3 regions of the Phocaeicola sp. RTP21359st1_B8_RTP21360_211022 genome follow, and region 2 is predicted to be linked to each of the others. Evidence: riboswitches for the same ligand, from Rfam matches in the RefSeq annotation. Region 2 holds a riboswitch; each other region holds the start of a gene.
What was found. Region 2 has a riboswitch for cobalamin ahead of AB5062_RS03240 (TonB-dependent receptor). Riboswitches for the same ligand answer to the same signal wherever they lie in the genome.

Region 1: it holds a riboswitch for cobalamin, as region 2 does, so the genes downstream of both, AB5062_RS13335 (TonB-dependent siderophore receptor) here and AB5062_RS03240 (TonB-dependent receptor) in region 2, are expected to answer to the same signal.
Region 3: it holds a riboswitch for cobalamin, as region 2 does, so the genes downstream of both, AB5062_RS04440 (DUF4465 domain-containing protein) here and AB5062_RS03240 (TonB-dependent receptor) in region 2, are expected to answer to the same signal.

Annotation. Positions count from the first base shown of each region.
Region 1 is NZ_JBDFXP010000024.1:21,066-31,256, forward strand. It holds gene AB5062_RS13315 (FadR/GntR family transcriptional regulator) at 1-420, opposite strand, end outside; gene AB5062_RS13320 (prephenate dehydrogenase/arogenate dehydrogenase family protein) at 923-1,696, shown strand; gene AB5062_RS13325 (hypothetical protein) at 1,759-1,932, opposite strand; gene AB5062_RS13330 (alpha/beta hydrolase) at 1,934-2,905, opposite strand; cobalamin riboswitch at 3,168-3,395, shown strand; gene AB5062_RS13335 (TonB-dependent siderophore receptor) at 3,461-5,482, shown strand; gene AB5062_RS13340 (YncE family protein) at 5,516-6,604, shown strand; gene AB5062_RS13345 (helix-turn-helix domain-containing protein) at 6,769-7,008, shown strand; gene AB5062_RS13350 (ATP-binding protein) at 6,996-7,619, shown strand; gene AB5062_RS13355 (ABC transporter substrate-binding protein) at 7,621-8,748, shown strand; gene AB5062_RS13360 (iron ABC transporter permease) at 8,864-9,895, shown strand; gene AB5062_RS13365 (ABC transporter ATP-binding protein) at 9,895-10,191, shown strand, end outside.
Region 2 is NZ_JBDFXP010000004.1:148,265-158,455, reverse strand. It holds gene AB5062_RS03265 (ribonucleoside-diphosphate reductase subunit alpha) at 1-1,007, shown strand, start outside; gene AB5062_RS03260 (ribonucleotide-diphosphate reductase subunit beta) at 1,170-2,219, shown strand; gene metF (methylenetetrahydrofolate reductase [NAD(P)H]) at 2,310-3,263, opposite strand; gene AB5062_RS03250 (TonB-dependent receptor) at 3,560-5,863, opposite strand; gene AB5062_RS03245 (hypothetical protein) at 5,972-6,352, opposite strand; cobalamin riboswitch at 6,534-6,737, shown strand; gene AB5062_RS03240 (TonB-dependent receptor) at 6,791-8,968, shown strand; gene AB5062_RS03235 (ABC transporter substrate-binding protein) at 8,982-10,139, shown strand.
Region 3 is NZ_JBDFXP010000006.1:57,062-67,252, forward strand. It holds gene AB5062_RS04415 (hypothetical protein) at 1-490, opposite strand, end outside; gene AB5062_RS04420 (hypothetical protein) at 483-1,160, opposite strand; gene AB5062_RS04425 (hypothetical protein) at 1,271-1,594, opposite strand; gene AB5062_RS04430 (hypothetical protein) at 1,600-1,887, opposite strand; gene AB5062_RS04435 (hypothetical protein) at 1,939-6,708, opposite strand; cobalamin riboswitch at 6,800-6,988, shown strand; gene AB5062_RS04440 (DUF4465 domain-containing protein) at 7,145-8,104, shown strand; gene AB5062_RS04445 (PKD-like domain-containing protein) at 8,158-9,966, shown strand; gene AB5062_RS04450 (hypothetical protein) at 9,968-10,191, shown strand, end outside.

The DNA of each region.
Region 1 (10,191 bases), on a different contig from region 2:
TTCAAACACAATACCCAAACGCACTATTTCTTCTAATTCCACAATATCTTCAGGTGTAATATTCCGAAACAGATCACTACATATACCTATTTCCAAAGCTATCCTAAAGCCAAGTATATCAAATAATGAATCCTCGCTCAAAATACGAGGGTCAACCACCCGCTTCATTCCACCTAAAATAGAAGGTTCTGTCAGAATCATCCCTTTCCGGGTACGTGTTTCTATCATCCCCATCATTTTTAAACGGCTCAAAGCTTCACGTAACACACTACGTGCCACCCCTAGAGCAGCCGCCAAATCCAACTCATTGGGAATAGAATCTCCTATACGCAAATCATGCTCACGAAAATAATTCAGCAAGCTGTCCTCAACCTGGTCAACTAAAGTTACAGCCTGATTATGAAGTTTCAAATTATACATCTGACTGATATTTAAAGTTAGCGAATTCAATTTATCTTATTTGTCTGACAAATAAATATATTTTAAGCTTTAAGTACAAGAAAGACAGTTACCAGTTCATTCACCTTTAACCATGTTTAAGCAAAGGAGAGCAATATTATTACATTTAAACAAATGAAAAGTCTATGAGGATTCTTCTAAATCATAAGACATGGAGAATTTCTCATCAAGAAAATACAAAAAAATCTTTTTTTTGATTTGCACCTTAAATAAAAGTATTACTTTTGCCCTCAAATTTAGAACAAAAAGAAATCAGGCTTATGAATTTGTTTACTTATACATATTATTCTTATTATTACTTTTACTTCGGCAAGAAAGTAGAGTGGGAATTTGTATGTATGAAATAACAGATAATAAATACTGAAATTGAAAAAGATACGTTGGATCCCGCTCCTAAAATGGATGCGGGATTTTTTTGTAACACTATAAATTTAGGACATTAATAAATAAACATAGAAAGATTATGAGAATTCTAATTTTAGGAGCCGGTAAAATGGGCTCCTTCTTTACCGATGTATTGAGCTTCCAGCACGAAACCGCTGTATTTGATGTAGACCCGAAACGCCTTCGTTTCGTTTACAACACCTACCGATATACCACACTCGAAGAAATTGAAGAATTCAAGCCCGAACTGGTTATCAATGCGGCAACCGTGAAATATACGCTGGATGCTTTTCACCAAGTATTGCCCGCTCTCCCCAAGGATTGCATCATCAGCGATATTGCCTCGGTAAAGACCGGACTGAAAGAGTTTTATGACCAATGCGGATTCCGTTATGTATCTACCCACCCCATGTTCGGTCCCACATTTGCCAACCTTGACAAACTGAGCACCGAAAATGCCATCATCATCAGCGAAGGCGACCATCTGGGTAAAATCTTCTTCAAGGACTTATACCAAAACCTTGGTCTGAACATCTTTGAATATACCTTTGAAGAGCACGATGAGACAGTGGCCTATTCGCTGTCCATCCCTTTTGTTTCCACTTTCGTTTTTGCGGCAGTAATGAAGCATCAGGACGCTCCCGGTACTACTTTCAAACGCCACATGAAGATAGCCAAAGGAGTATTGAACGAAGACGACTACCTGTTGCAGGAAATTTTATTCAATCCCCGCACCCCTGCACAGGTAGAAGGTATCCGTACAGAATTAAATGAGCTGTTAGATATCATCAACAAGAAAGATGCTGCGGGGATGCGTGCCTATCTTAGCAAGATTCGAGAAAAGATTAAATAACGCATCAGTATAACATAGAAGAGGATGTCAAAGCTTCAACAAGACTTTTGGCATCCTCTTTTTTATTTTATCCATAAAGATGGCTTATCAACATACGACACAACAGCCACACCATCAGATGCTCTGCCGCATAACACCAACCAGACAGGATTGGGTGCCGGACCGAAATGAATCTCCCTCAACGGTGCATCACACGCAGGGCATTTCAACGGCAAACGTTTCTTTATTTCTCCCATATCATTTCAGTTTTTTCACAAATGTACTGACAGAAGCTATCAAAGTACTGTTCACCGGCAGAGAAGGATTCCCGTAAGTAAGCATCTGCTGCTGTACGGCCTTTGATTCACAATCTTTCAGCACATGGTTCATCTTATCAATCAAAAGCAGTTCGGCAGCCGGGCAACCCTTTTTCAGAAGTTCGGCATCCTCCACCGAAACCTGAATATCATTTTTACCCTGAACAATGAGGACCGGCACTTTGACGGAAGCAATCACCGTCCGGGGATTATACTTGAACCAGGAAATCAAATAAGGCTGGACAGAAGCCCGATACAATGATTGCAGATAAGCCGGCACGTCACTCACTTCCTTGCCGTTTTTCAAGGACCCGTTAATGGATGCCACCTCCTTCCGCACCGCTTCCGGATTCTGTTGAGCAGCCACTTGCGCCTCTATAATCTCGTAGGCAGGACGCCCCGCACCGGCAACCGAGATATAGCCTTTCACCTTCGGCCGGTTCTGACAGGCCAGCATTCCAATCAGTGCCCCTTCGCTATGTCCTGCCACCGTGATTGTCGTAAAACGTTTCTCTTTCGCCAAGTAATCAATCCAGCCCGTCACATCATTCACATAATCTTCAAAACGAAGTTTCGCTTCCTCCTTACCTGCCGACGCACTGGTTCCTATCCCCCGCTTGTCAAAGCGCAAGGAAGCGATGCCGTTTGCCGCCAAGCCTTCCGCCAGAAACTTCAACGAATTATTCCTCAAATTGCCAATGGCTGAATTACCATCCATATCCGTAGGTCCGGAGCCGGCTATAATAAGCACCACCGGACAGGTTTTCACCCCACCGGGCAAAAGCAGTTTTCCTTTGATTTGTCCTTCCTTGGTGTTCAGCACCACATTTTCTTCCAAAGGAAGCACTTGTGCCCGACAACAAATACCGCACAGGAAAAATAAACCGGCTAAAATAAAATTCAAGTGTTTCATCTATTACGTATTTTAAGATTATCCATTTAACAAATATAGTGATTGTATTGAATAAAGCAAATCAATATTTGAATGTTGTTAAGCATCAGTTTTATTTTATTCAATACTATTCTATTTTATCTTCAACATGGATAGAATCAAGTCGTTTTGTCACTAAAAAAAGAACCGTTATACACGCCTACTTTTGCTGGGAGAAAATAAATCTGTAACTAATTAAAAAAAGGATTTTTTATCATTTCCCTTTTCTTATTCATCCAAACAAACTATCTTTGCCATGTTTTGTTCCGCGTACCTCCGACTGATGCGAGGAAGCGGATGAAAAGGGAATCAGGTGCAAGTCCTGAACAGTCCCGCTGCTGTAAGCTCCATCTACCCCTATAAGGGGATAGGTTTACTTATCCACTCACGCCACTGCCTGTATATATAATAAGGTGGGAAGGCAAGTAAACAGGAGTAAGTCAGAAGACCTGCAAAACGTAAAGTCATCGACCGTCGCTTTCGAGGAAAGAGCAGCGGTAAGAATGCGGTATTTATTCATTAATATGTTTTTTTTAAATGAAAGGAAATAACCAGGCTTATAAGCTATGGCTTTGTCTGCTTTGCAGCTTTCTCCTATTGCCGCTTGAAATACAGGCACAGAAGAAAGGAGATTCCATCACCGGAAAAGTGCATAAAATAGATGAAGTTACGGTTACAGCAAGACGTCCGCCTGCCAAAATAACAACCGGCAGCCCTGTACAACTTATCAACAAGGAAGATATAAAGAACTTGGGGTTACAGAATATGGCAGATGCCGTAAGGCGTTTTGCCGGAACCAACGTCCGCGATTATGGAGGCATAGGCGGTCTGAAGACCGTTTCCGTCCGCAATTTAGGAGCTGCACACACAGCAGTCAGCTATGATGGAGTAGTCGTCAGCAACAGTCAGGCAGGACAAATCGATATCGGGCGTTTCTCCCTCGACAATGTATCCTCTCTTTCATTGGCAATCGGACAAGATGAGAATCTGCTGCAACCGGCCCGTCTGTATGCTTCGGCAGGAGTACTCAGCATTGAAACGGAGAAACCCGTCTTCGAAAATGGTAAATCCTCCCTGTCACAAATACAAATCCGGGGAGGAGCCTTCGGCTACATAGCCCCATCCATACGCAGATGGCAGAAGCTGGGAGAACACACCGGTCTGTCAGTCGATGCTTCCTTTATGCGTGCCGACGGTAATTATCCCTTCACATTGGAAAACGGAAAATACATCACTCAAGAGAAAAGAAACAATTCGGATATTCATACATGGCAGGGAGAGGCGAATCTGTTTCATACTTTCCATGACGAAAGTACACTGGATGTGAAAGCCTATTATTTTTATTCCGAACGCGGACTGCCCGGTGCTGTCATTCTATACAACCCGAAGGCAGAAGAACGTTTGTGGGACGAGAATTTCTTCACCCAAGCCCGTTATAAGAAAACCTTCTCCCCCAAATGGACTTTGCAGGCGCAAGCCAAGTTCAACCATTCTTGGAACAAATACGAAGATACAGACGTGAAGTATGAAAACGGAAAGCAGACCGACATCAACCGTCAGGACGAATATTATCTGTCCGCCGCCGTGCTTTATCAGCCCGTCAAAGGTCTGGAATTATCGCTCGCGCAGGATGGATTCATCAATACCCTTCACACCAATATCAACGACAGCCCCAACCCGGTGAGATATTCCTCGCTCACAGCCCTCAATGCACGTTACCAATGGGGACGTATCAAGCTATCGTGCACATTGGTGGGGACTTTCATTACGGAAGAAGTAAAAGCAGGGAATACTCCCGACGACCGGAAACGCCTGTCGCCCACCCTGTCCGTTTCCATTCAGCCATGGAAAGAAGAACAATTATACGTCCGCGCAATGTATAAGAATACGTTCCGCGTACCTACCTTCAATGACCTTTATTATCTACGCATAGGAAATACCTCCTTACGCCCGGAAAAGGCACGCGAATACAATATAGGTGTCACTTGGAACGGCAAGCCGTTTCCGTTCACCGATTTCCTTTCTGTCACTCTTGACGGATATTATAATGAAGTAACCGATAAAATAGTTGCCTTTCCCAGTACTTATGTATGGAAAATGCAGAATTACGGCACGGTACATATCACCGGCCTTGATGCGACAATGGCTACTTCCATACCGGTCTGCCCTAACATAAACGTAGGATTAAGCGGCAACTATTCCTGGCAAAAAGCCATAGATATGACAAATCCCGATGCCAAGAATTATAAAGACCAGCTGCCCTATACGCCTCAGCATAGCGGCAATGCTTCGACCACCATCGAAACTCCTTGGATTAATGTGGGTTACAGCCTGACAGGGGTCAGCGAACGCTACTATATGGCACAGAATATACCGGTGAATAAGATAGACGGTTATGTAGAACATACAGCCACTTTATGGCGGGAATTTACAATGAAAGGCTGTCACCTCCGCCTTCAGGCAGAAGTTATCAACCTCACTGACAAGCAATATGATGTTATCAAATATTACCCCATGCCCGGACGTTCCTGGCGCATAACGGGAGTATTAAGATTTTAAACAATATAAATGTCTAACTTTTAAAGATTAATTATGAAACTAAGAAGCTTATTTTTTGGAACACTGTGTATGTTAATGCTGGGTGTTTCATTCACCTCATGTAGTGATGATGACGATGACAGCAAAAAAAACGATGAAGGTTCGAAGGTGGAATTGCCTGAAAACCGTGTCTACATTTTGAATATGGGATCTTATCAAAAAAACAATGCCGGCATCACCTTCTATGCTCCGAACAAATCCCTAGATGTCATTGATGACATTTTCTTCAAGCAAAACAATGCCAAATTGGGCGATGCAGGACAAGATATGATAAGCTACAATAACCATATCTACGTGGCTGTGTATGGTTCAAAATACATCACCAAACTGAATGAGGCTTGTGTAGAATTGAAACGCTATGAATTTACAGATGAACAAGGACAGCCACGTTGCATGGTTGCCGAGAATGGAAAAATCTATGTAACCCTGACTAGCGGCAATGTAGCGCGTTTGGATGCCAATACATTAGCCTTCGAAAAGATGGTTGCTGTCGGTAAAAATCCGGAAGGCATTATCGAAGAAGATGGAAAACTGTATTTGGTAAATTCAGGATTCGGCTACGATAACCGTTTGTCTATTATTGATATCAACACATTTGATAAAGCAGAAAACATTGAAATATTCCAAAATCCGGAAAAGATTCTGGAAGCAGGAGACAAACTGTTTATTCAAGGTTACGGCAGCAATGACTATAACAACTATCCTTATCCTGTAGTTCTCTTCGACCCGACAACCAAGACGTATAAAGAAATAGGCAAAGGCGTCTATATGGCAGAACATGACGATATAGTATATGTCATCTATTCCGAAACGAACTATGCAGACAACACTTCCACACACACATTATACTCTTACAATGCCAAGACCAACGAGAAAGTAGAAAAAGCATTCGTGCAAATGCCCGAAAAGCTAAAGACAAGCATCATTACCATGTTGAGCATTAATCCTGAAAATGGAGATTTCTACATTGGCGCAGGAGATTATACCACCAACGGAGACATCTACCGTTTCAAGAAAGATGGTACTTTCATTGAAAAGTTCGAATGTGGCATAGATCCTAAAGCAGCCGTATTTATTGACTAACCAATGAAACAATTTTCTCTCTTTATTCACCTGATGCTTTCAGTCTTGCTTTTTTCCGCCTGCGGCGGAAGGAGCAAGACTTTGCAATTTCCCTTATAACCATAAAGCTTTCCTCACTTTTTTACCGTACATTTGTATACGTAGTCAAATACAGACCTAGAAAAATGGACAGCAAAGAATTACAACTCATTATAAAATGTGGAGAAACCAGTACGGTACAGTTCAAAGAACGCTTTCCCAACCAAGACAGTATTGCCGCCGAAATGGTAGCTATGTCCAATGCACGGGGGGGGGGAATGATACTCTTCGGCATAAAAGACAAGACGGGAGAAATCATCGGCCTGTCTTATCAGGAATCACCGGCACACTGCCCGAATTATTTGAAAAGGGAATGTCTTTTCTGAAAGCAAACCTCCATAATATACAGGCAGGACAAGGATTTAATTCTATCGGGAAACTGGAAATATCAGAAGTGGCATTAGAAGAAATCTTGCAAAATGCCTTGGTACATCGCGATTATACGCGCAATGCACCGATAAGATTACTCATTTTTGATAACCGTGTAGAGATTATCAGCCCGGGATGCCTTCCCGATGGGCTGACTGTGGAAAGTATCAAACTGGGAAGCGCCGTAGTACGCAATCCTTTCATTGCCAATTTCTGTGCTAAAACGATGCCTTATCGTGGTCTGGGCTCAGGGATTATACGTGCACTTCAAGAAGAACCGAATATAAAATTCATCAATGAGCCGGTAGGAATGCAGTTTATTTCAGTAATAAACAGAATCGCTGATGAGGGAGTAAATGAAGGTGAGGGAATAAATGAGGGAATAAACGAACTTGAAAGCCTTATCCTCACCTTCTTGAAAAAGAAACCCGGTGCAAAAGGATATGAAATTGCAGAATATATCCAAAAAGGAGCTGCTACGACAGAGCGTTATTTAAAATCACTGAAAGATAAAGAATTAATAGAATACAAAGGTTCCCGTAAAACCGGCGGATATTATAAAAAATAACATGAAACAAGTAATCCTATTCATCTTCTTGCTTGCCCTTCTTTCCTCCTGCGGCGGAAAAAGCAAGACTGCTTCTGTAATAGAAGCAGAAGAAACAATCTCTTTGCGTTATGCAGAGAACCTCAGCCTGTCTGCAACCGAAGACTATACCATTGCCCGCCTGCGCAATCCTTGGGATACGACCCGGATACTGCATACCTACGTCTTGGTTGACAAAGAAAAGTCCCTGCCTGCCGACTTGCCCGAAGGGACACTTGTCCGCACGCCATTGAGCAAGGCTGTTGTTTACTCATCCGTACATTGCGGATTGCTCAACCAGATTGGTGCTTTGAAAAGTATTGGAGGAGTCTGCGATTTGAAGTATATCAAACTGCAAGAAGTGCAGGATGGCTGCCGCACAGGAAGCATCGCCGATGTAGGGAATGGAATGAACCCGGATATAGAAAAGATAATCGACCTGCACCCCGATGCCATTATGCTCTCCCCTTTCGAGAACAGTGGCGGATACGGACGGGTGGAGAAACTCAACATCCCCATTATAGAATGTGCAGACTACATGGAAACTTCGGCATTGGGACGTGCCGAATGGATGCGTTTCTACGGCCTTCTGTTCGGTGAGGCACAAAAAGCGGACAGCTTGTTTGCCGAGGTGGAAAAAAACTATAATGAGCTGAAAGCATTGGTTGCTCCCCTTTCATACGCACCGAGCGTTATCAGCGAACTGAAGAATGGTTCGGCTTGGTATGTTCCGGGAGGTAAAAGCACCTCTGCACGCATCTATGCGGATGCCGGGGCCAATTATGTGTTTGCTGATGACGAGCATAGCGGTTCTGTTCCCCTAGCCTTCGAAACCGTGTTTGACAAAGGTCAGAATGCAGATTTCTGGCTCATCAAATATAATCAGGCCATTGACAAGACTTATAAGGAATTGGAGCAGGACTATGCTCCATACACCGGTTTTCGTGCATTCAAGGAACGCAACATTTACGGATGCAACACAGGGAAGGTAGACTTTTACGAAGATTCCCCTTTCCATCCCGACCGATTACTGAAAGATTTGATAAAAATATTCCATCCTACGCTTTTAGAAGGGTATGAATTAAAATATTTCACTAAATTAGCGGAGTAAATCACCGTAGGGTTATGTCAAAACGTGGATAATGCTGCCCCTACAGCTGACGATGGGATAGGCCGGGTTAGTTTTGACACACTCCCTACAGTGGGCGTAACCCTAAACAGTATCAATGAATAACAAAGGAACAAAATACGGTATCATACTGCTCCTCCTCATCCTTGCATTGACAGGAGCCAACCTGTTGTTCGGCTCGGTAAACATCCCTGCCGAGGCGGTGTGGCATATCCTTACAGGCAATGAAGTAGAAAAGGCGAGTTGGAGTTTCATAGTCTGGGAATCCCGCCTGCCGCAAGCCATTACCGCCCTCCTTTGCGGAATGGCACTCGCAGCATCGGGACTGATGTTGCAAACCACATTCAATAATCCTTTGGCCGACCCTTCCATACTGGGAATCAGTTCGGGAGCCAGTTTGGGAGTCGCCTTGGTCATGCTGGCAGGCGCAGGTACGATTACTGCCGGAGTATTCACTTTATCCGGATTCCTGTCCGTCATTATCGGAGCATTCATAGGCTCCATGCTGGTGATGGGAATCATCCTGTTCTTCTCCACTTTGATAAAAAACAGCATCATGCTGCTCATTATAGGTATCATGATAGGGTATATCACTTCATCTGCCATCTCCCTGCTCAACTTTTTCTCCACGGCAGAAGGGGTGCATTCCTACATGATTTGGGGAATGGGAAACTTCGGAGGAGTATCTTTGCAGCAGCTTCCCTTTTTCTCCTTGGTCACAATGGCGGGACTGCTGATTACCATACTGCTGATAAAGCCTCTGAATGCCCTGCTGCTGGGAACACGCTATGCCGAAAACCTGGGAATCAACATCCGCCGTACACGTAACCTGCTGCTTGTCGCCACCGGATTACTGACAGCGACGACCACCGCTTTCTGCGGCCCGATTTCCTTTATCGGACTGGCCGTGCCGCACATTGCCCGCCTCATGCTGGGAACCTCCAACCATAATTCCCTGCTACCTGTCACCATGCTGACGGGAGGAGCCATTGCCCTGCTCTGCAACTTCATCTGCATTCTGCCGGGCGAAGCAGGCATCATTCCGCTGAATGCCGTCACTCCGGTCATTGGTGCGCCCATTATTATTTATGTCATTGTGAACCAACGTAAAATCCAGTACTTCAACTGATGGAAAAGCAAGCTGTCATCACCGCCACAGACCTGTGCATAGGTTATCGTACCCACAAAGGAGAAAAGAAAGTGCACGAACACCTTTCTTTCGGACTCTATCCGGGAGAACTGACCAGTCTGCTTGGAGCAAACGGGGCCGGAAAGTCGACTTTGCTCCGCACCCTGTCCGCTTCGCAACCTTCACTGGCAGGAGATTTGCAATTGCTGGGCAAGCCTTTGCAGCAGTATTCGGAAAAGGAACGTTCGCGCACCATCGGTGTAGTCCTGACAGACAAGACACAAGCCGGAGGGCTG
Region 2 (10,191 bases):
TTACATTCAATCGTGACACCGTGAACCGTGCCAATCCCAATGCGCACCGGGGAATCATTTATTGCTCCAATCTTTGCACGGAAATAGCACAAAACATGTCCTCCATTGAAACAGTTTCTACAGAGATATGTACGGAAGATGGTGATACAGTGGTAGTCAAAACAATCCGGCCCGGAGACTTTGTGGTATGTAATCTTGCCAGCCTTTCATTAGGACATTTGCCCTTGGAGGATGAAAAACAAATGAAAGAAAAGGTGGCAACTGTAGTACGGGCATTGGATAATGTGATTGAACTGAACTTTTATCCGATTCCTTTTGCTCAGATTACCAATCATCGCTACCGCAGTATCGGCTTGGGAGTCAGCGGCTATCATCATGCTCTTGCTGTTCGCGGCATTCGTTGGGAAAGCGAGGAACATCTCAGTTTTATGGATAAAGTTTTCGAACGTATCAACTATGCTGCCATAGCAGCAAGTAGCGAACTGGCAAAAGAAAAAGGGGCCTATCATTATTTTGAAGGCAGCGACTGGCAGACCGGAGCTTATTTTATAAAACGGGGTTACAATTCGCCAGAATGGAAAGCATTGGCTGTAAAGGTTTCCACACAAGGAATGAGAAATGCCTATCTTCTTGCCATTGCCCCCACCAGCAGCACCAGTATCATTGCCGGAACCACTGCCGGAACAGATCCGGTAATGAAACGTTTCTTCTTGGAAGAAAAGAAAGGAGCCATGCTGCCACGTGTTGCACCGGCATTGTCCGATAAGACCTATTGGATATATAAAAGTGCTTATCTGACAGATCAGACATGGAGTATCCGTGCCGCAGGGATCCGGCAGTTACATATAGACCAGGCGCAAAGTCTGAATCTATACATTACCAATGAATTTACCCTGAGACAAGTATTAAACCTGTATTTGCTGGCATGGGAATGTGGCGTAAAAACAGTATATTATGTCCGCAGCAAATCATTGGAAGTAGAAGAATGTGAAAGCTGTGCTTCCTGATCTTTTCGTAAACACTCCAGTACTGAATTGTCATGCTAAAACATTTCTTGTAGGGGCACCATGCTTGCGCCCCTACAAGAAATGAATAACAAATTTATTTTTAATATACAGCCTTGAGTTAGCAGTAAAACAAGAAGACAGAATATAAAACAACAATAAATCATGAATACAATAAAATTAAAAAAGAATGCCCTTTTCAATCCTGAGGGAGATACCGACCTCCGTCACAGAAGAATGATTGGAGGAAACACCACCAATTTGAATGATTTCAATAATATGCGCTACAAATGGGTTAGTGACTGGTATCGTCAGGCCATGAATAATTTTTGGATTCCCGAAGAAATCAATCTCACCCAAGACACCAAGGATTATCCTCACCTGGACCAGGCAGAACGCACCGCCTATGATAAAATCCTGAGTTTTTTAGTGTTCCTTGATTCTTTACAAAGCAATAATCTGCCCACCATCAGCGAATACATCACAGCCAATGAAGTTAATCTATGCCTCCATATCCAAGCCTTTCAGGAATGTGTACACAGCCAAAGCTACAGTTACATGCTGGATTCTATCTGTAGCCCCGAAAAGCGTAACGAGATCCTTTACCAATGGAAGACAGACGGACACCTGCTGAAAAGAAATACCTTTATAGGCAATTGCTATAACGAATTCCAGGAAAGTCAGGATGGATTCACATTGATGAAAACCCTTATCGCCAACTATATATTGGAAGGAATCTATTTCTATAGCGGATTCATGTTTTTCTATAACTTGAGCCGTAATGGAAAAATGTCAGGTTCCGCACAAGAAATCCGATATATCAATCGAGATGAAAACACGCATCTGTGGTTATTCCGCAACATTATTCTGGAATTAAAGAAAGAGAAACCGGATTTATTCACTCCCGATAAAGTAAAAATATATGAATACATGATGCGTGAGGGGGTCAAGCAGGAAATAGAATGGGGACAATATGTAATAGGAGACAATATACAGGGACTCAACCGGAAAATGATAGAAGATTATATTCAATATTTAGGCAATCTCCGTTGGAGTAGTTTAGGTTTTGGCCCTCTGTACGAAGAAAACCATAAAGAGCCGGAAAGCATGCACTGGGTATCTCAATATTCCAATGCCAATATGGTAAAGACTGATTTTTTTGAAGCAAAGAGTACGGCTTATGCCAAAAGCACAGCTTTGGAAGATGACTTATAACCCATTTACAAAATAATTTTGCTCCGCATCTTAAACCGTTAAGATACGGAGCAATAAATGACCTGACAGAAACATTTCCATTAAAGACTATCAATAAACAGCTGTCGCCACCTCTTTCACATTATCCACCGCACCCACTGTATAAAAATGTATCCCCGGAACCCCATATGCTATCAGCTCCCGGCATTGATTGATACACCACTCTATGCCTAATGCACGCGCTTCTTTATCATCCTTGCATTTCATTGCTTCCACAACCAATTCCTGTGGTAAATCCACATTGAATGTTTTAGGAATAACACTGAGTTGTGATAGCTTGGAAAAAGGTTTGATGCCCGGTACGATAGGAACATTAATCCCCTCTTTTCTTGCACGCTCCACAAAGTCAACGTATTTTCGGTTATCATAAAACATTTGTGTCACTACATAATCGGCTCCGGCTTCCACTTTCTTTTTTAACCAATATAAATCTTGTTCCATGTTGGGAGATTCCTCATGCTTCTCCGGATAGCCTGCCACCCCATAACGAAAAGGAGTTAAAGGAGCCTGAATCGGCGTTCCATCAATAAATTTGCCTTCATTAAAAGCATTGATCTGCTCTTCCAACTCCAAAGCATGGGCATAACCATCTTTCTCGGGAACAAAAGAAGATTCATCTTTTGCCTTGTCACCCCGGAGTACCAACAGATTAGTAATACCTAAGAATTGCAAATCAAGCAATATATATTCCGTATCTTCACGCGAGAAACCACTGCACAAAATATGCGGTACAACAGTAATATCATATTTATTATGTATAGCCGCAGCCACCGCTACCGTACCCGGACGCCGCCGATAACGATTACGTTCATATAAACCACCCCCCAACTCGCGATACACATATTCGCTGCGATGAGTGGTAATATTGACATAAAGAGGATCAAACTCCCGTAATGTATCTATTGTAGCATATAGTTTTTCAATTCCAGTACCTTTCAACGGTGGAAGAACCTCGAAAGAAAATGCTGTTTTCTTTTCCTTATTTATCAACTCAGCAATACCCATCTTTTTTGACCTTTTTACTTATTAATTCCGATAAATCCATATAACAGACAGCTATATAGAAGATTTATCTTTATATTAATCACATTTCAGATTTATTTCTTCACAAAGATAGGAATAGCAGATTTTACATCCAATAAATCATTTTATTTTAGATAATTATTCTAAATAAAGAGTATCAAAAGAATTATTATCTAAAATAACCTGTTCGAAAGTCCTATAACAGGTTATTTATTCTATGACGCAAATTGCCGGGAGAGGGCGGACAGCGCTCCTCTCCCGGCAATAATATATACAAATTAAAAACTCAATTTCACTCCGGCAAAGTAAGAACGCGGCATACCCGGTCCATAAATGTAACCGGAATCACGTTTTGCCCCCCGGTCAAAGTCACTTTGATACGCATTAAAGATATTATGTACTCCAGCATTGACCTGCATGGTTATGCCTTTATACAAATTGAAATCATAACCGGCTTTCAGATTCAATTCAAAGAAATCAGGTGTATTCACAGCAATGTCCTTATCAATAAAACCTGCTTTATGTTCTACCATCATACTACCGGTATAAGTACCGGATAATGCAATAGTCATCGGTACGAAAGGGTTGTATGACAAAGTGAAATATCCATAAGTATTCGGAGTACGGAACATTTTTTTCTCCATCGGAACCGTTTCATCATCACTCCATGCACGTGCCTGCTTGTATTCGGCCTTCTGCATGGTAACGCCGGCCTGCAATTGAAGTAAGGAACGGTAAGCAATCTTTCCTTCCAAAGTCAAACCATATACCTTAGCTCCTTTCTCGTTATACCGTTCATTGATAATAATACCGTCACGCTCTCCTTTCTGACGTAAGGCAAATACGTCTGAAAGCGAAGTATAAAAACCTTCTATAAGCAAGTTTCCCTGAAAATCTCCCCAACGATGATACAAATCTCCCGATATACTCAGACTTTGTGATTTTTCTTCTGTCAAGTCTTTTGCCAGTTCAATCATAGACACAGTTCCACCTACATTTTCTATATGCAAATCTTCATCAAAGGCCTGAGGTGCGCGGAATCCGAAAGAATAGCTGGCACGCAGGTTCATATTTTCGGTCGGATTGTAACGAAGATTAGCACGCGGACTGAAGATTACATGATCCACCATATTATGTTTATCCAAACGCCCTCCAAGTAAAAAGCTCCACTGCTTGTTCTTCCATTCATTCTGGAAAAATGCACTGGCTATACGGACTTCTTGTTTGGTATAACGGTTATACCCCCACATATCATCCGTCAAGTTATCCTGATTATATTCCAGTCCTCCGGTAAAATCGGCAGGCATAAAGAAACATTTATCAAAACTATAGATATACTGCGATCCTGTGACCCAGGTAAAATCCGTGGTCGCGCCATACGCATTCACATCTTGTCCTCCACCATAATAACTGTCGCGTCCTGTATGCTGTGCAGAAGCATATACACTCAGCCGCTGTTTCTCATCCGGAGAGAAATAATCAAATTTTGCTCCCCCGCTATTGATAGTATGCTGCAATTGTTCGGCTATATCCGCTTCATGGGGAGGTCGGTTCAGTTTATTCCCGCCACGACGGAACTCACTGAGATGATGATATTCAAAAGTCAGTTTTGAATATGTACTTGTTTTGATAAAAGAACGAAAACCGACTGTCTGATTTTTCAGTTTTGGCAATTCGGTGTAGCCATCGCCATCATTGTCATAACCGCTTCTTTCTCTGTTCTGTCCAAAAATATACAATCCTGCCTTATGATTATCAGTCACTAACGAAGCATTCAGTGTCGTATTATTATCCCAAGAAGAAGTACCGCCTATGCCTGTCAGAGTATGTGTCAACTGCCCTGAGTTCCGTACAGGCTCCTTGGTGATTATATTAATGGTTCCCGCAATGGCTGAAGAACCGAACAAAGCCGAACCTCCTCCGCGCATCACCTCTACACGCTCAATCATATTGGCAGGTATCTGTTCCAATCCATATACACCGGCCAAGGCACTGAATATAGGACGCGAGTCAATCAATATCTGCGTATAAGGGCCATCCAACCCATTGATACGTACTTGCTGGAAACCACAGTTCTGACAATTATTCTCGACCCGCACTCCGGGCTGAAAATTCAGTCCTTGCGACAATGTGGAGGAATTAGTGTTCTCAAACACTTTCACATCCATCACATTAACCAACGTAGGTGCCATGCGGCGGGTGGTCTCACTACGATTGGCAGACACCACCACTCCGTCCAATGCTATCAAATCCTCTTCTATCTCGAAGTTCTCCTCCAAAGTTTTCCCTTTTCTTAAAGTTACTTTCCGGCTGACCGTCTTGTAACCGACAGCACTTACCTCCATGGTAAATTCTCCTTCAGGCAGATTTTTAAGAAAATAGTGTCCACTGGCGTCAGTCATAGTCCCTATGGTAGTTCCTTTCAGCGATACGCTGATAAAAGAAAGATGCTCTTCCGTATTCTTATCCAATACATGACCTATGATATTGGCATCGGACTTATTCAATTCATTGGCGTGCACAGCCGATGATGAGAGTAGAAAACACACTGCTCCCATCAAGAAAAATATATATTTCTTCATGTGTTGTTATTCTGTTTATTAATAAATAAAAGGATAGCAGTCAGAAGAATGAATCCGCGAACAGATAATGTAACGGAAAATCACTCCACCAACATAAAAATATACTATTTAACAAACAGCGGGAGGCGCGCGCAAATAAATGCCACAACCGGTTCGTATCAGTTTGATGCGTTCTACAGCCGGCACAGCCAGCAAACACAGCAATACCCAAAAGACCGTTGTGGAAGACGGAGTGAACAAACTACCGGAAGCAGCAAAAGAAGAAAGGAAAAAGATAGTTTCCAATTCCACTTCTGTATGTTGATGCTCCCCTTTAAACGGATGCGAGTGTACGATAATCACCCCATTTACCACATGCGAGTGAGTAAAAAGGGTAATACCTCCCAAATAGGCAATAAATATCAGTGGAAGGAAAAGCTTTAGAATATGAATCAAATGCTTCTTCATCGTAACGGGGGCAAAGATAGAACTATTTCCAATAGCAGTCAATACCTATTAATAGTAGTTATGGATTTAAAACCGAAAACAAGCCTCTTATCATGCCAAAGAAAATGCCCATTCGTCCTTAGTTGTCCCTTCCTTATATATTAAGAAGCCTATAAATCAGTATCAAACATCACAAAATGTTTCTTTTATTTTCAGAATCCCAAAAGATTTTAAAATAAAACCCTACCTTTGCATCAGATTTGGTGATGTAAGTACTTTCCGTATTTGCATAAAAGGGAATTCGGTCATAGAATCCGAAGCAGTGCCCGCTACTGTGAAACCCGTCAATGAAAAGCAACTCTCGCCATGCCACTGTTTCCTTTGTAAGAAATGGGAAGGCGCTTTTCAGGGTGAAGCCAGGAAACCTGCCAGGTCTGAACATAGATAATTCACGCTTTCCCGGGGCCAGGAAAGCTAATTATTAATTCTTAAATTATTTCGATGAAAAAGAAATGTTTACTGACAGCCTTATTCGGCTGCATGGTGGTGTGTGCGTCCGCCCAGATATCGTTAAGTGGAAAAGTAGTGGATGCCCGTACAGGAAAGCCGGTGGAAGGCGCTAACGTACGTTTGGAACAAACTACAATAGGATGTGCTACCAATCCTAAAGGAGAATTTTTGTTGAAAGACATCAAAGAGGGAACGTATACCCTGCGTACCAGTTGCCTGAATTATGCTCCTGTCACTCAGAAAGTCAGTCAAAGTCAAAAAGAAATGGTGATAAGGCTGAAAAGTACCACTTTCAACATGGATCAGGTAGTGGTAACCGGAACCGGAACTCACCACAAGCTGAAAGACAGCCCTGTACCCGTAGAGGTCATTTCCCAACGTGATCTGCAAAATGCCAATCCATCCAGTTTCCAGGATGCCTTGGTGAAACTGGTTCCCTCTATCTCGGTGCAAACCACCGCTATGGGAACAACCCTATACGTAAACGGACTGCCTGATAAATACCTCCTCGTATTAATTAACGGTAAAAAAGTAGCCGGAGATATTTCGGGATCTATAGATTACGACCGGATCAATATGGATGCCGTAAAACGTATTGAAGTATTAAAAGGAGCATCTTCCGCCCTTTATGGCAGTGACGCCATCGCAGGAGTAATCAATATCATTACCGATGATCCTAAATCTGCATTGAATGTATCTTCCAATACCCGTGTAAGTTCTCACGGACGAATTTCAGAATCAGTCAACGCAGACGCCAATGATGGAAAATTATCCGCACACTTGAACTATAATTACCGCACTTCGGATGGATGGCAACTGAATCCGTATGAGGAAAGCAAGGGAGAACTGGTGGAAACCACAAAGAAACCGGTCTATAAGAATCATTCGCATAATGTGAGCCAAACCTTGAGCTACGCAGCCACAGAGCGTTTAAGCCTTCATTTGAACGGTAATCTTTTTATCAGCGAGAACGACCGTACCGGAGCCTACGATTACAACAACCGGCATCAGTCCTATACAGTGGGTGGAACAGCCAAATATCTGTTGGCTAAGCGGGCTTCATATATAGAAGGGAATATAAGCACCACCAATTTCCGTTCTTTTTATGACTATATAAATGATGCAAAAACGCATAAAACCGGTGACGAAGTCCTCAGTAAAGACCAGACTTACACCAATGCCAATCTAAAAGGTGTATTCAAAACCCACAAGAACAATACACTTTTTACCGGACTGGACTATGTATTCGAAGGCTTGGAGCCGACTGAAACCAGCAAGATGCTGAATAATGAATACCAAAGTGTTTATACACTGGCAGCATACGTACAGGACGAAGTAAAACTACTGGATGCAATCAGCGTAGTGGCAGGTATACGGTATGCCTATAATGAAAAGTTTAAAAGCCAGTTCACGCCCAAACTATCCTTGATGTACCAATATTCAGAACTGAATGTACGTGCATCCTACGCTGCCGGATTCCGTTCACCTACCTTGCAACAAATGTATGCCGTTTCTGAAAGCCGTGGACAAATCACGGTCGGAGACCCTGGCCTGGACCCGGAAAAGAGCAATTTCTATAATTTGAATATAGAATACAATCATCGTTTGTTCTCCATTGCCGCGTCCATTTATCAGAATGACCTGAAAGACAAGATTGAAGCGGAAGATATAGGAACAACGCCCGAAGATATTGAAAACGGCATCACTCGCAGACGCCAGTACCGCAATATAGAAAAGGCACGTGTGAAAGGCTTTGACATAGGTTTTTCAGTCCGTCCCTTCACAGGCTTCATGTTCGGAGCAAACTATATTTACACGGACGGGCGCAACCGTACGGAAGACATCCGTTTGGAAAGAACAGTACGTCACTCGGGTAATTTCAATGCCAGCTGGCGAAAAACATGGAACGATTATACATTCAATATTGCAATCAACGGACGCTATCAAGGTACACGCTGGTCTAAAACTTACGGCAACGCCCCCGCCCACCAGCTTTGGGATATCAACACACGCCATTCATTCAATTTAAAATCTGTTGCTCTGGAACCCGCCGTCGGAGTTGAAAACATTTTCAATTACACAGATGACCGTCCTTATAACAGTAATTATGCAACTCTGACACCGGGACGCTCGTTCTATGTCAGTCTGCTGGTTCGTTTCAAGCAATAAAACTATTTTTAGCATGACCTCTAAAACCAGACTTGTCTATCTGCTCATAACAACTTTCTGCCTGGCAGGTTGCGGCTATAAAAGCCGCAACCCGGTGAGTAAAAACGGGCTACCTTCCGCAGATACCATACAAACAGCCCTGGCCCCCCGTTATGCCAAAGGCTTCAAGATAACTGTTCGTCCGGATGGAGTAAAGCTTCTGTCCATCTCGGAGCCGAACAATAACCATGCAATACCCGAACTTTTCGCCTTAGTTCCTAAAGGAACAAAAGCCGAGATACCCGATGGCTATACCGTTATTCCGACTCCGACAGACAGAGTGATCTGCATGACCACGCCGCAACTGGCAGGTTTTACCGGTCTGAACGCTTATGACAAAGTGGTAGCGACAAGTACCACCCGCCGGATGCAGAATAAGGAATGGCTTGCCCGATTAAAAGACGGACGGGTGAAAAAGATAGGAATGGAAGGAAACTTTGATACGGAAATCATCATTGCATCCCAACCCGATATCATTTTCGTATCTCCCAACCGCCGGGGAGGGTATGAAGTGATGAAAGAGCTGAACATCCCTCTGGTCCCCTATTGGGCTTTCAAGGAAACATCACCATTGGGGCTGTCCGAATGGATCAAGGTAGCAGGTATGTTTATCGGTAAAGAGGAAGAGGCATGCCAATTATTTGCACAAATGGAACAACGCTATAACCTGTTGAAAGCCAAAGTTTCCAATGTAAAACAGCGTCCCAGTGTATTCAGTGGAGAAATGAGAAGAGATACCTGGTATGTACCCGGAGGACAAAGTTTCTATGCCCGCTTGTTCGCCGACGCAGGGGCCGATTACTTTATGAAGGATAATAGTGAAACAGGAGGTGTACTCATGGATTTTGAAACCGTATACGCCAAAGGATATAATGCCGGCTACTGGAGAGTGATGAATGGTTATAAAGGAGAATTCTCTTATGAAGCATTAAAAGCTTCCAATCCACAATATGCTGATTTCCGGGCTTTTAAAGAAAAGAAGGTTATTTATTGCAATCTGGAATGGATACCTTTGTATGAGAATCTTCCCCTCTCACCCGATGTTCTTCTGAGTGACATGATAAAAGCTTTTCACCCGGAACTACTTCCCGATTATCATCCTGTGTTTTATTCGCTTCTGGAAAAAGAATAAGTATTCCAGTTCTCATGCTTATGATAACAAACAGTTTTAATCCGGCTTATCT
Region 3 (10,191 bases), on a different contig from region 2:
GTTTGAGCCCGCTCCAGTCGATACTCCGGAAGCAGGCATCGGTAAACCAACGGATACGACGCCTGTCCCTGACTTTGTTGTCGAAGGTATGGGTGAGCAGCTGCGGCGTGTCCGCGAGGAGGACGGTCTCGGTGTCGCTGTTGTCGCCCCAGTCGATTTCCAGCTGTCCCGCACCGGAAACGGCACACTGCACGGTGATGATCCCGGCAGCGAGCGTGAGGACGACAGCAAGCGGCAAGGTGAACGTTTTGGGATAGACATGCCGTTCACCGTTAGCGGGGACGATGCCGTGCAACCCGTTATAGGCGACTACATCGGCGCGGATAACGAAATCGTCCGTGTAGACAAGTTCCCGGCCGGCAGTCAATGTCGTGGCGAAGGAGAGATCGGGGTTGTTGATGAGCAAATCCACGACTCCCTCGATGCTGCCGTACAGGTACAGGGCCACATCGTAGATATTCTGTCCGGCTACGACCCTGTACTTACCCATCGTTCTCCTCCTTTTCCTCGGTTTCTAAAAGCAGCTCTCCCGTGGCAGAATCCATATAGGCATTCTTGATGACGACCTTGTCCGACAGGAATTCCGACTGCAGTTTGGCGGCAAGACCGTTGTTTTCCAGACTCGAATGCAGGTAGTCGACGAGGCCGACACCTGTCGTAGAATGTTGGTAGAGATTTCCGGCTGAAGCTTTCAGCAGAAACGTCTCGTTCTGGGCTTTGGCGGCTCCTATTTCGAAGTCGGTCTCTGAGCCGCTGTACACGGCAAGGTAACCGTCCCGTGACAGCAGGTTGTAGACTCCCTTCTCATTGAGGGAGAAAAATGCGGCCAGGGCGATATCGGCCGTGCCGGCTTCCGTCTCCGCCACGACGGGAAACCAATGTTTGCCCGTCGCAGGATTTCTCAGGTACTCCGTGCCGCCCGAACCGCTTTCCATAACCAGACGGACCGTCAGGCGGCGCATGTCGGGCGTATAGGGAATCCTGACATGGAACCCTTTGCCGTCGTTATACGTGTACACGAAGCCGACGGGGACGGTAATCTCTCCGTAGCGGAAGGTGTCGTTGTCCGCACCCGCGACGGCATCGAGCAGGCGGAAGTCGTAGAAACTCTTGCCGGCGATATTGCCGGAAGTCTCCACCTCACCGTATTCGGCGTCCATTGTTATGTCCTGTCTTGCCATGAACGATACTTCAACAAAAAGCCCGACCATACATCAGAGTACGACCGGGCACTCTTTTCAAAAGAGTAGCGGCAGAAAGAAAGGATGGTTTACTTCTCCTGAATGAAATCGTAGATGCGCGACACGGTAGCCCACATATCGTCCGGAAGCTCCTCGTCCGAGATGCGTTCGCAGGCTTTCCGGAGATACTCCATCTCGTCCCCCGAGAACTCCACGGCAAGCGGTTTCTCCTTCTCCACATCCCATTCGATGCGCTTGTCCTCGGCATTCTCGTGAAGACCGATGGCTTTGCGCTCCTCGTCCGGAATGGCGATCTTGCGCAGAATCTCTTTTTTGAGGTTGAAGTCCTTGAAGTTGCCCCGTGCCGGCAAAAAGGACGGCAGGTAAAGGCGGTCTTTGACTGACAGTTCCATATTATTTATGCATTTTGTACGTTACTCTTTTTTATTTCGTCGATCATGGTATCGAAATCATGAAACAGGGGTGCAAGCGGCTCTCCCATAGGAATGTTGCATGAAATAACGCCTTGTTCCATGTAGATGATACCTATCTGCGGAGCGTTCCCCGAGCCATCCGTATCCTTCTTGCGGATGGAGGCGTGGACGCGGGTCAGCGCGTCATTGACGATGGAATATTCCAACTGGTAGTCGGCATTCTCCGTGCTCTCTTCGGCAACCTTGGTTACCGTTACGTTGGTGATGTTCATAATTCGCTTCTGTTTTTATTAAGTGTAGGGATATTCCCAGCAGAAAAGTTTTTAATAAGAGTGATTTAATATCTGGTAATGGAACGAGGGGTAATTGGCGCACAATACCGTAATGGAGTCTCCCTTGGCTAACGTGTAACTGGCAAGATCCCCGTTGTGGTTACGGATATTGGTGAATACAAGGCTATTCCCCCAGTTGTAGTTGTAAATTAGGGTAAATATGCAGGCGAAGTCCGACGGCAGAGTCGAGTAACCGAACATGGTGGCCACGGACGATGCCGACGGCAGGGTCACGCTGTACTTCTGGTTGGCATAAACGAAAAAGATGTTGAACTGCGAGAAATCGATCGTGTAACCGCTGCCTGTGAAATAGACATTCTTGATCTTGTTGCCGATGCAGGCAGGGGCTATAACAGAGGCATTGGACCATATTCCGTAGTTACGGTTACCGTTTTTGACATCGATATAAAGCCCGTAGTTGTTATTAAAGATGCTGTTCACCTTGTTGTTCACAATACGTCCGGTGGCACATGATCCGCCGGCGGATGCCGGTATGGTGTTGCTGCCGAACAGGACATACGAAATGGTGTCCCCCACGCGGAACAGGTCGTCGTAGATGGCAAGGCCGCCGCCTGAGCCGGTTCCTGTCGCCGTCGAGCCGATGCGCCCCTGACCGATGACGAATCCCCCGATGGTGCCGGCATTGGCGTTGATGGTGCCCGTCATCGTGACATTTCCCGAGGCGTCCCATTTGATATTCTGGTTGGCCAGATAACCCGATCCGTCATTGGCAAAGGAGATTTTCCCGCACCCGAACGTGGCGGAACCGTCCGTGTTCAGCGCCCAATAGTTTACTCCGGTGGAAGGGTTGTCGTGGTAAATATATCCTGAAGCCCCCATAACGATGCGGTGCCCCGAGGCCGGAGCCGAAGCGGTCAGGGCGCTTGTTCCGAGAATCCAGCCGCCGATCTTGCCGCTCACGGCCGTGATACCGTTCCTGTCCAGCGTGACCTTTACGCTATTGTTCGCATCCTTGACGGAGATGCTGCCGTTATAGCTGCTCCCTCCGACAGTCAGGGCGGAATCCACGATAATCTGGTTGGCGCGTACGGTTCCCGTGTAAATGCCGTTGGCATCGATGGTGGTCGTGTATTTCTCCGTGGAGGTAAGGTCGAAGACCGTGGCATAGGCCACATACCAGATGACAGGCGTATCGGAAGTCCCCTGCGTGCCGTCCACGTAGAAGAAATGGGTGCTGGAAAAATCGGCGGTGCCGCACACGACCTTGTAGACGTATTCTTTCCAGTCGCCCGTGCCGGCGTTCGACGTAAGCCACCGGTGCGAACCTCCCGTGCCGACGCTGTTCGTCGCCCAACAGAGATTTCTGCCGGCGGGGATCTTGGCGATAATGCGGGCGACGAGCACCTTGCGGTAACCGCATTTCGCCCCGAAATAGAAGCCTCCGTTGCGAGGGCTGGCACTGCCGCTGGTCTGGATTTTCAGGACATACTTGCTGTCATTGGGTGCCGTGGCATCCTGCTGCCGGGTAACGGTCACCATACCGTTCTGGGAGTTGTTGTAAACCACGACACCGTTGTTTCCGTTCCAGAAAGTCGGGTCGCGGTAGAGCATCTTCCCGAACGCCATGGCCGAAGCGAGTTCCTGCGCCGTCGTGATGCCCGTAGTCCACTGGGCGGATACGGATGCGGCAAAGGTAACCGTGCCGGCGGCATTCCATGAGATATTACCCGAGGCTATGTGCCCAGACCCGTCGTTGTTCAGACTCCATTTCGTGGAGTTGGCGATAGATCCGTCGCTGCCCAGCGAGATGTTGTTTTTCCAGATATGGTTGTGGTCGAAGGCCCACCCCGCGATACGGTTGTATACCTCCTTGCTGCCGCTTTTGGTATAGTTCACCGAGAGGCAGAAGTATTCCAGATTGTCCCATGACATCATCTGAAGACCTATGAATCCGGTCTTGACACTGTTGCCGGATGCCGCCACCTGCCCGAGGACGATATGCCCTGCATTGCTGCTCTGATACCACGTAAGGCATATACCCAGCGGCTTGTAGGCTCCCGTGTACCAGTAACCGCTGCCCGTGGAGGCGGAACGGATTTGCAACGGGATGGCACCCACAGCTCCGACGTTCCCTATGGTCATGTTGTCACTGCCGATGGAGAAACCGCCGATCTTGCCCTTCGTGAACGTGCAGCTGAGACCGTTGATGTAATCGGTATTGATAATGGACGACTTGATACCCACGGCATCGAGTTTCGAGGCGCTGATGCTGCCCGCGGCGATACGGTCTGCCGAAAGTGTTCCCGTCTTGATACTGCCGGCATCGATCGCCACGGCGTTGACCTGCGCCGCGGTAAGGGTGCCCGTGTAAATCCCTGTCGAGCCGATATAGGTCAGCGGGTGCGCCGCAAGCGTGCTGTCCGTGCTTTGCGCCAGAGCAATGAACCGATGGCGGCGGATCTCCTCCTCGACGGCAGCCGTGAGGGTGCGCGGCGCGGGGGCATAGGCTTGTGTGGAACCGCTCTGGAAGATAAGGTCGTTGCCGTAAGCGATTTGCGGAGCTGCCGGAATCGGCGAAGGACTATAACTGCTGCTCTCTATCGGCTGGTCGGAGTAGAGGTGGTACACGGCACCCGTATCGCCGCCGCCACGCAGGAAGACGGCGAACATGCAGTAGTTGCCGCACAGCTGCGCCCCGGCGAACATCCGGCAGTAGGTCTCGGAAAGGTCATAGATATCCCATGAATAGGCAATGCCACCCCAACCGCCGAAGTTGGTTTTGATAAGTACGATCAGACCTCCTTTGTGCGTGGATGTGTTCCACGAGACCGGAGCCTGCTCGGCATATCCCCGACGGACGAGAATGGTACGTTTGATGTTCTGGTCGCCACCTTTGAAAACGACTGGATAATAGGTCGCTTCGTCGCCGTTGATGATGAGTTTCTTGTAATATCGATAGCCGAAGTTCGTAACCTTGGCCGCTTCGATGTCGTTCTTCCATTGCAGCGATACGGAAGCCCCGAACGTAACGTTCCCGGCAGTGTCCCATGCAATGTTGCCCGAGGCGATCTGCCCCGAACCGTCGTTGTTCAGTTTCCATTTCGTGGAGTTGATGATCGAGCCGTCGCTGCCCAGCGACACGTTGCCCTTGCGAATGGAAGTCGTGTCGATCGTCCAGCCGGCTATGCTGTTGCTCGAACCCAGCTGTGCCACGCAGTACCCTGCACTGTCCGTGGTATAGAGCCCGAAGTCCGTGTCGCTGTTGTAGTAGAGCTGCACCCGCTGCCCGCTAGCGACACCCGAATTGGCCCCGTACACCGCGATGCGTCTGTTGCCGCTGTCTATCGAGATATGCGTGGCAGTGAGGGCCGAAGCCCCGATCATCCAGCCGCCGATTTTTCCTTTGGTGAAGGTACAGCTCAGGCCGTTGATATAGTCCGTGTTGATGATGGAGGACCTGATGCTGGCGGCATCGAGCTTCGAGGCCGCTATACTGCCTGCCGCTATGCGGTCGGCGGAGATGGTTCCTGCGGTAATCTGCGAGGCGGTGATACTGCCGGTATAGATTCCGTCGGCCGTGATCTTCGTCAGCTTGGGATAGCCGCTGCCGCCCAAAGCCGTGGTGAGGGAGCCGATAGGTGCCGTCCACAAGGCACTGACCGTCGAGGCGAACGTGACGTTGCCCGAAGCGTCCCACGCGATGTTGCCGCCCGCGACCGCTCCGGCTCCCGAGGCATCCAGCCGCCATTTATAGCCCCGGATACCGTTCGAGCCGAGCGTAATGCTACCTGCGGCAGAGGTGCAGCTCCCCACAGTGTTGTTCTTCGTACCCCGGTAAAGGGAGTCGGCATCCACCGTCCAGCCGCCGATTTTCCCTTTTGTAACGTTCAAGGTCAGAGCTTCGATGTTTCCGGCGGTAATCAAGGAGGCTTTCAACGCCGCCGTGTCGATGCGTGCCGCAGCGATAATCCCCGATGTGATCTGGGAAGCACTGATGGAAATCGTCTTAATCGTATCGGCCGAGAGTGTTCCGGTAAAGACGCCGTCCTTGTCGATGTAGGTCGCACCGACCCAGTTCAGACTCACTCCGCTGCCGAACTCGACCTTGCCTGTCGTGGCGTTATACCTGACATACTGGTCGCCATAACCCAACTGGGCGTTACCGCCGTTATCTACATAGAAGGTTTTGTAGCCATCCCTAAATCCATAGATGCCGTTTACCGCCTCTGCGGCGATCGTTCCCGAGGAGGTCTTCGTATTGAGTGTAAACGAGCCTATGGCTATCCCGGAGACGGTGCCGTCGCTGTTTTTCGTGCCCGCAAAGAGTTTGGGGGTGATGACCGTGTTGCCGTTGATGAGCGTCTTACCCGTATTCCACTCCTTGACCCAGTCGAGCATGTCGGCATCGACCCCGTCCTTGCCCGGGATACCCGCCTTGGCTTTCGACCAGACGAACGACAGATGATAGACAATACCGGAAATTGTCACGGGAATATCTATTGTTCCGTGGTCGGCGAGGGTCGTCGTACCGGCGGTGATAACGTAGGTTAAGGTCTTCGTGCCGTTATTGACGGTAACGGATGAGAATCCCGCCGGCTTACCCACCGCACCGATGGTAAAGGCCGTGAGTTCCTCGTCCCCGCACATCACCCGTACGGTCGAGGTGAGAGTGACGGACGAGAGAATCTTCCCCGTGTCATCCGCGGGGAACACGTATTCACCCAAAGACTGGGTTATGGTATACCCGTCCTTCTGGACATAGATGGTCGCCTGTCCCCGGGCGATGAGAATCTTTGCCATGAAACCTTTTTCTGAAAGTATAGTGCGGAATGATTCCGGCAGGTTGCGGATTTTTTTTCGTGTAAATGATATTATTATAAAAAATATTTGTATTTTTGTAATTGGAAATGGTTCCGGGCGGTTCGCCGCCACGGATGAAAAGGGAATCCGGTGAGAATCCGGGACAGTACCCGCTGCTGTAAGTCCCCTCAAGGTTGCCGCAACCTGCCACTGGTGTAATGCTGGGAAGGCGCGACGACTGGGACGAGTCAGAAGACCTGCCATGACCGGAAAAGGATTTACACCCGCGGGAGAAAATCGGGTTGCGATCAGATACGGAATGCCGTAGGAGTCATTCTCATATTTGAAGACAAACATAATCCCGTTCGTGTAAACCTGCGCGAACGGGATTTTTTGTGTTTGTTAAAAATATGTTTTATTAAAAAACAAGTAAGCTATGAAAAGAAATTTACGCTTTCTGGCGGGAGCTTTCCTGTTGACGGCAACCGCCCTGTTCACCGGCTGTAATTCAGACGATGACTTTTTGATGAATCCTCAAACTGATTCAGTAACTCCCGAAACCCGAGCCAACTTTAATGATGATGGCACTACAACCATTACATTCGATGACTTCGATGAAACATTCATGGCGGTTTCGCCTAAAGCAGAGAACTACTACACGCTTTATGGATATACTGCAGAGAACCAAATCAGGGAAATATACGATCCCGATTTTGTGTTTGTCTCCGACATGAATACTGTAACCAATTCTTATGGAGCGTATACTGAATTTTCCAGTGGTGCCATTGCGTTGTCGAAATACAATTATCGTTCTGATTCTGCTGCCGGCAAGACTTCTGGAACTAATTGGTGGTATACTTGGGAGAATCAATGTAGTGTCTATAATACAGCATCCACAGATGGGGCCAATACAGGGGCAGGTCACAGCGGTTCCAATTTTGCTGTTGTATACGGCTACTCTGATTTCGGAAATACGGAGTGGATGGCCAAACCTGAATTCTATTTTGACTCCCCTCGCAAATTCAAGGGTTTATGGTATTGTAACACAGCATATACCTATGGTGTGATTATAAATGGTAATCAGTTCGGAACATCGGGTGTTGCAACACCGTTGAGTAATCTGAAAGATTCTGACGGCAACAATATAGGATATTTCCAAGTCAACATCGAATGTTATGACGTAGATGGAAATTTGATCACCACTGTATCGAAATTGTTGGCCGACTACCGATATGATAAACCAACAGTGTCCCCCGTAACTACATGGACATATTGGGATATTAATGTAGCGGATGTGCAAAGTGTAAAATTCAATTTTGAAGGATCTGATGTCGATCCTATATATGGACTCAATACTCCGGCGTATCTTTGTATAGACGACGTTACAATAGAATAACAATTTAATATAGTTTGGCATAGAACTGATTTCAGTTCTATGCCCTTTTTATTATGAAGGCTTTCATATTTAGTATTCTTGTACTTTTGTTTTTTATTACAAGCTGTAATAAGAACGATGTAATTACTGAAGAAATAAAACAAGCTCCTATAATTGAACTCGATAGTGAGACTGGCATTTACACTATCAAAGTTGGGCGTGAACTGACAATTGCCCCGACATATAAATATGCGAATAATGCACTTTATGCATGGACAGTAGATGGAAAACTTCTTTCATCTGAATCAATATTGAAGTATACATGGAATCAGGAACAACATCTATATATCAAATTGCGAGTTGATACACCAGAGGGTTATGCGGAAGAAGAGTTAAAAGTAGAAGTATTGGAGTTAACTCCACCTACAATTTCAATCATAATCCCCTCTAAAGGATTAAAAGTGCCTCAAAACACGGATTATATTTTATCTCCAGATATTCAACATGACGATCTTGAAAATTTTAGAATTGAATGGGTACGCGATGGAGAAATCGTCGGAACAGAAAAAGCATATACGTTTCACGAAAAAGAACTCGGTACATATTCGATAACAATCCGGGCATCCAATATAGACGGAGAAACAATCCGTGATTTCGACGTAGAAGTTGTGGAAACAATGCCTTATTCCGTACGGTTTCCGACACCATCCTATACACAAACTTCTACGGATCGTTATACTTTTGCAGGGCGTCCTGTATATTTGCGGCCTTTGCTGGAATATTTCGATTATCCACAGTATCAATGGCAGGTCAATGGAAAAATTATGGAAGCCGCTACCGACAGGGTTTTTAAATTCACGCCGACGACTCCTGGAGAATATTTCGTTGCTGTTACTGTTACAGAAAAAATGCCCAACACACAGCCACTTTCACGTAACATAACACGTAGTAATACTTCAATTACAACGACAGTTAAGGTTATTTGTGAAGAAAAAACGGAACAAGAACGCTATCGGCAAGCGACAGCGACAAGTTCAGGTATTTGGGATAAGGTTTATGAATTCATTCCTGCTCCCGGACAGTTTATTAATGAGTTATCCCAAAATACCGGATTTATAGGAAATGAAACGACGCCCCAACAAGCCATAGAGTATGCAACGAAACGATTGAACAAAAAAGCGCATGTTTCACTGGGATCTTTCGGTGGTTATATCATCATCGGTTTTGACCATAGTATTGCTCCGAGTGGCCGAGAATACGATTTTGCAATACAAGGAAATGCTTTTAACAGTTCGAGCGGTGGCTCAAATGAGCCGGGCATTGTTTGGGTAATGCAAGATATAAATGGCAATGGCCAGCCAGACGATGAATGGTATGAATTAAAAGGATCTGAAACCGGCATCGATGGTACAATACAAGACTACGAAGTAACTTACTATAGACCTGCACCCAGAGCACATACTCCGTGGGTAGATAGTGAAGGTAATTCAGGTTCTGTCGATATGAATGCATACCATGGCCAAGAATATTATTATCCCAATTGGATTAAAGAAGATAGCTATACATTATATGGGACGCGTCTGACTCCTCGCAACAATCAAGATCCCGTTACAGGATATTGGGCGAATAACGCTTATGAGTGGGGGTATGTGGATAATATGGGTTCAGATAATCTGGTAGGAGGAAATGTCATTGATGGTAGCGGTCAGCGCAACGGATTCAAAATAGCCAATGCAATATATCATGACGGGACTCCAGTAAAATTGCAATATATAGACTTTATCAAAGTTCAGTGTGGAGTATTATCGAAAAGTGGTTGGCTTGGAGAGATATCCACAGAAGTATTTTCATTTGAAGACTTATCAATAACTAATAATCAATAATATGAGACAGTTTTGGCTTTTACTATTCATTGCCCCATTTCTTTTTTTATCATGTTCAGAAGATAATCAGACTCCAGAAAGTCCTGCTGATGCCGATGACAATTTTATCACATCAGTCGTGATGACTGTGGCAAGTCAATCCTATACAGCGGAAATAATTGACAATATAATTACCATAACAGTTCCATATACTGTTTCGTTAAATAATGCTCAAGTCGAATTCAA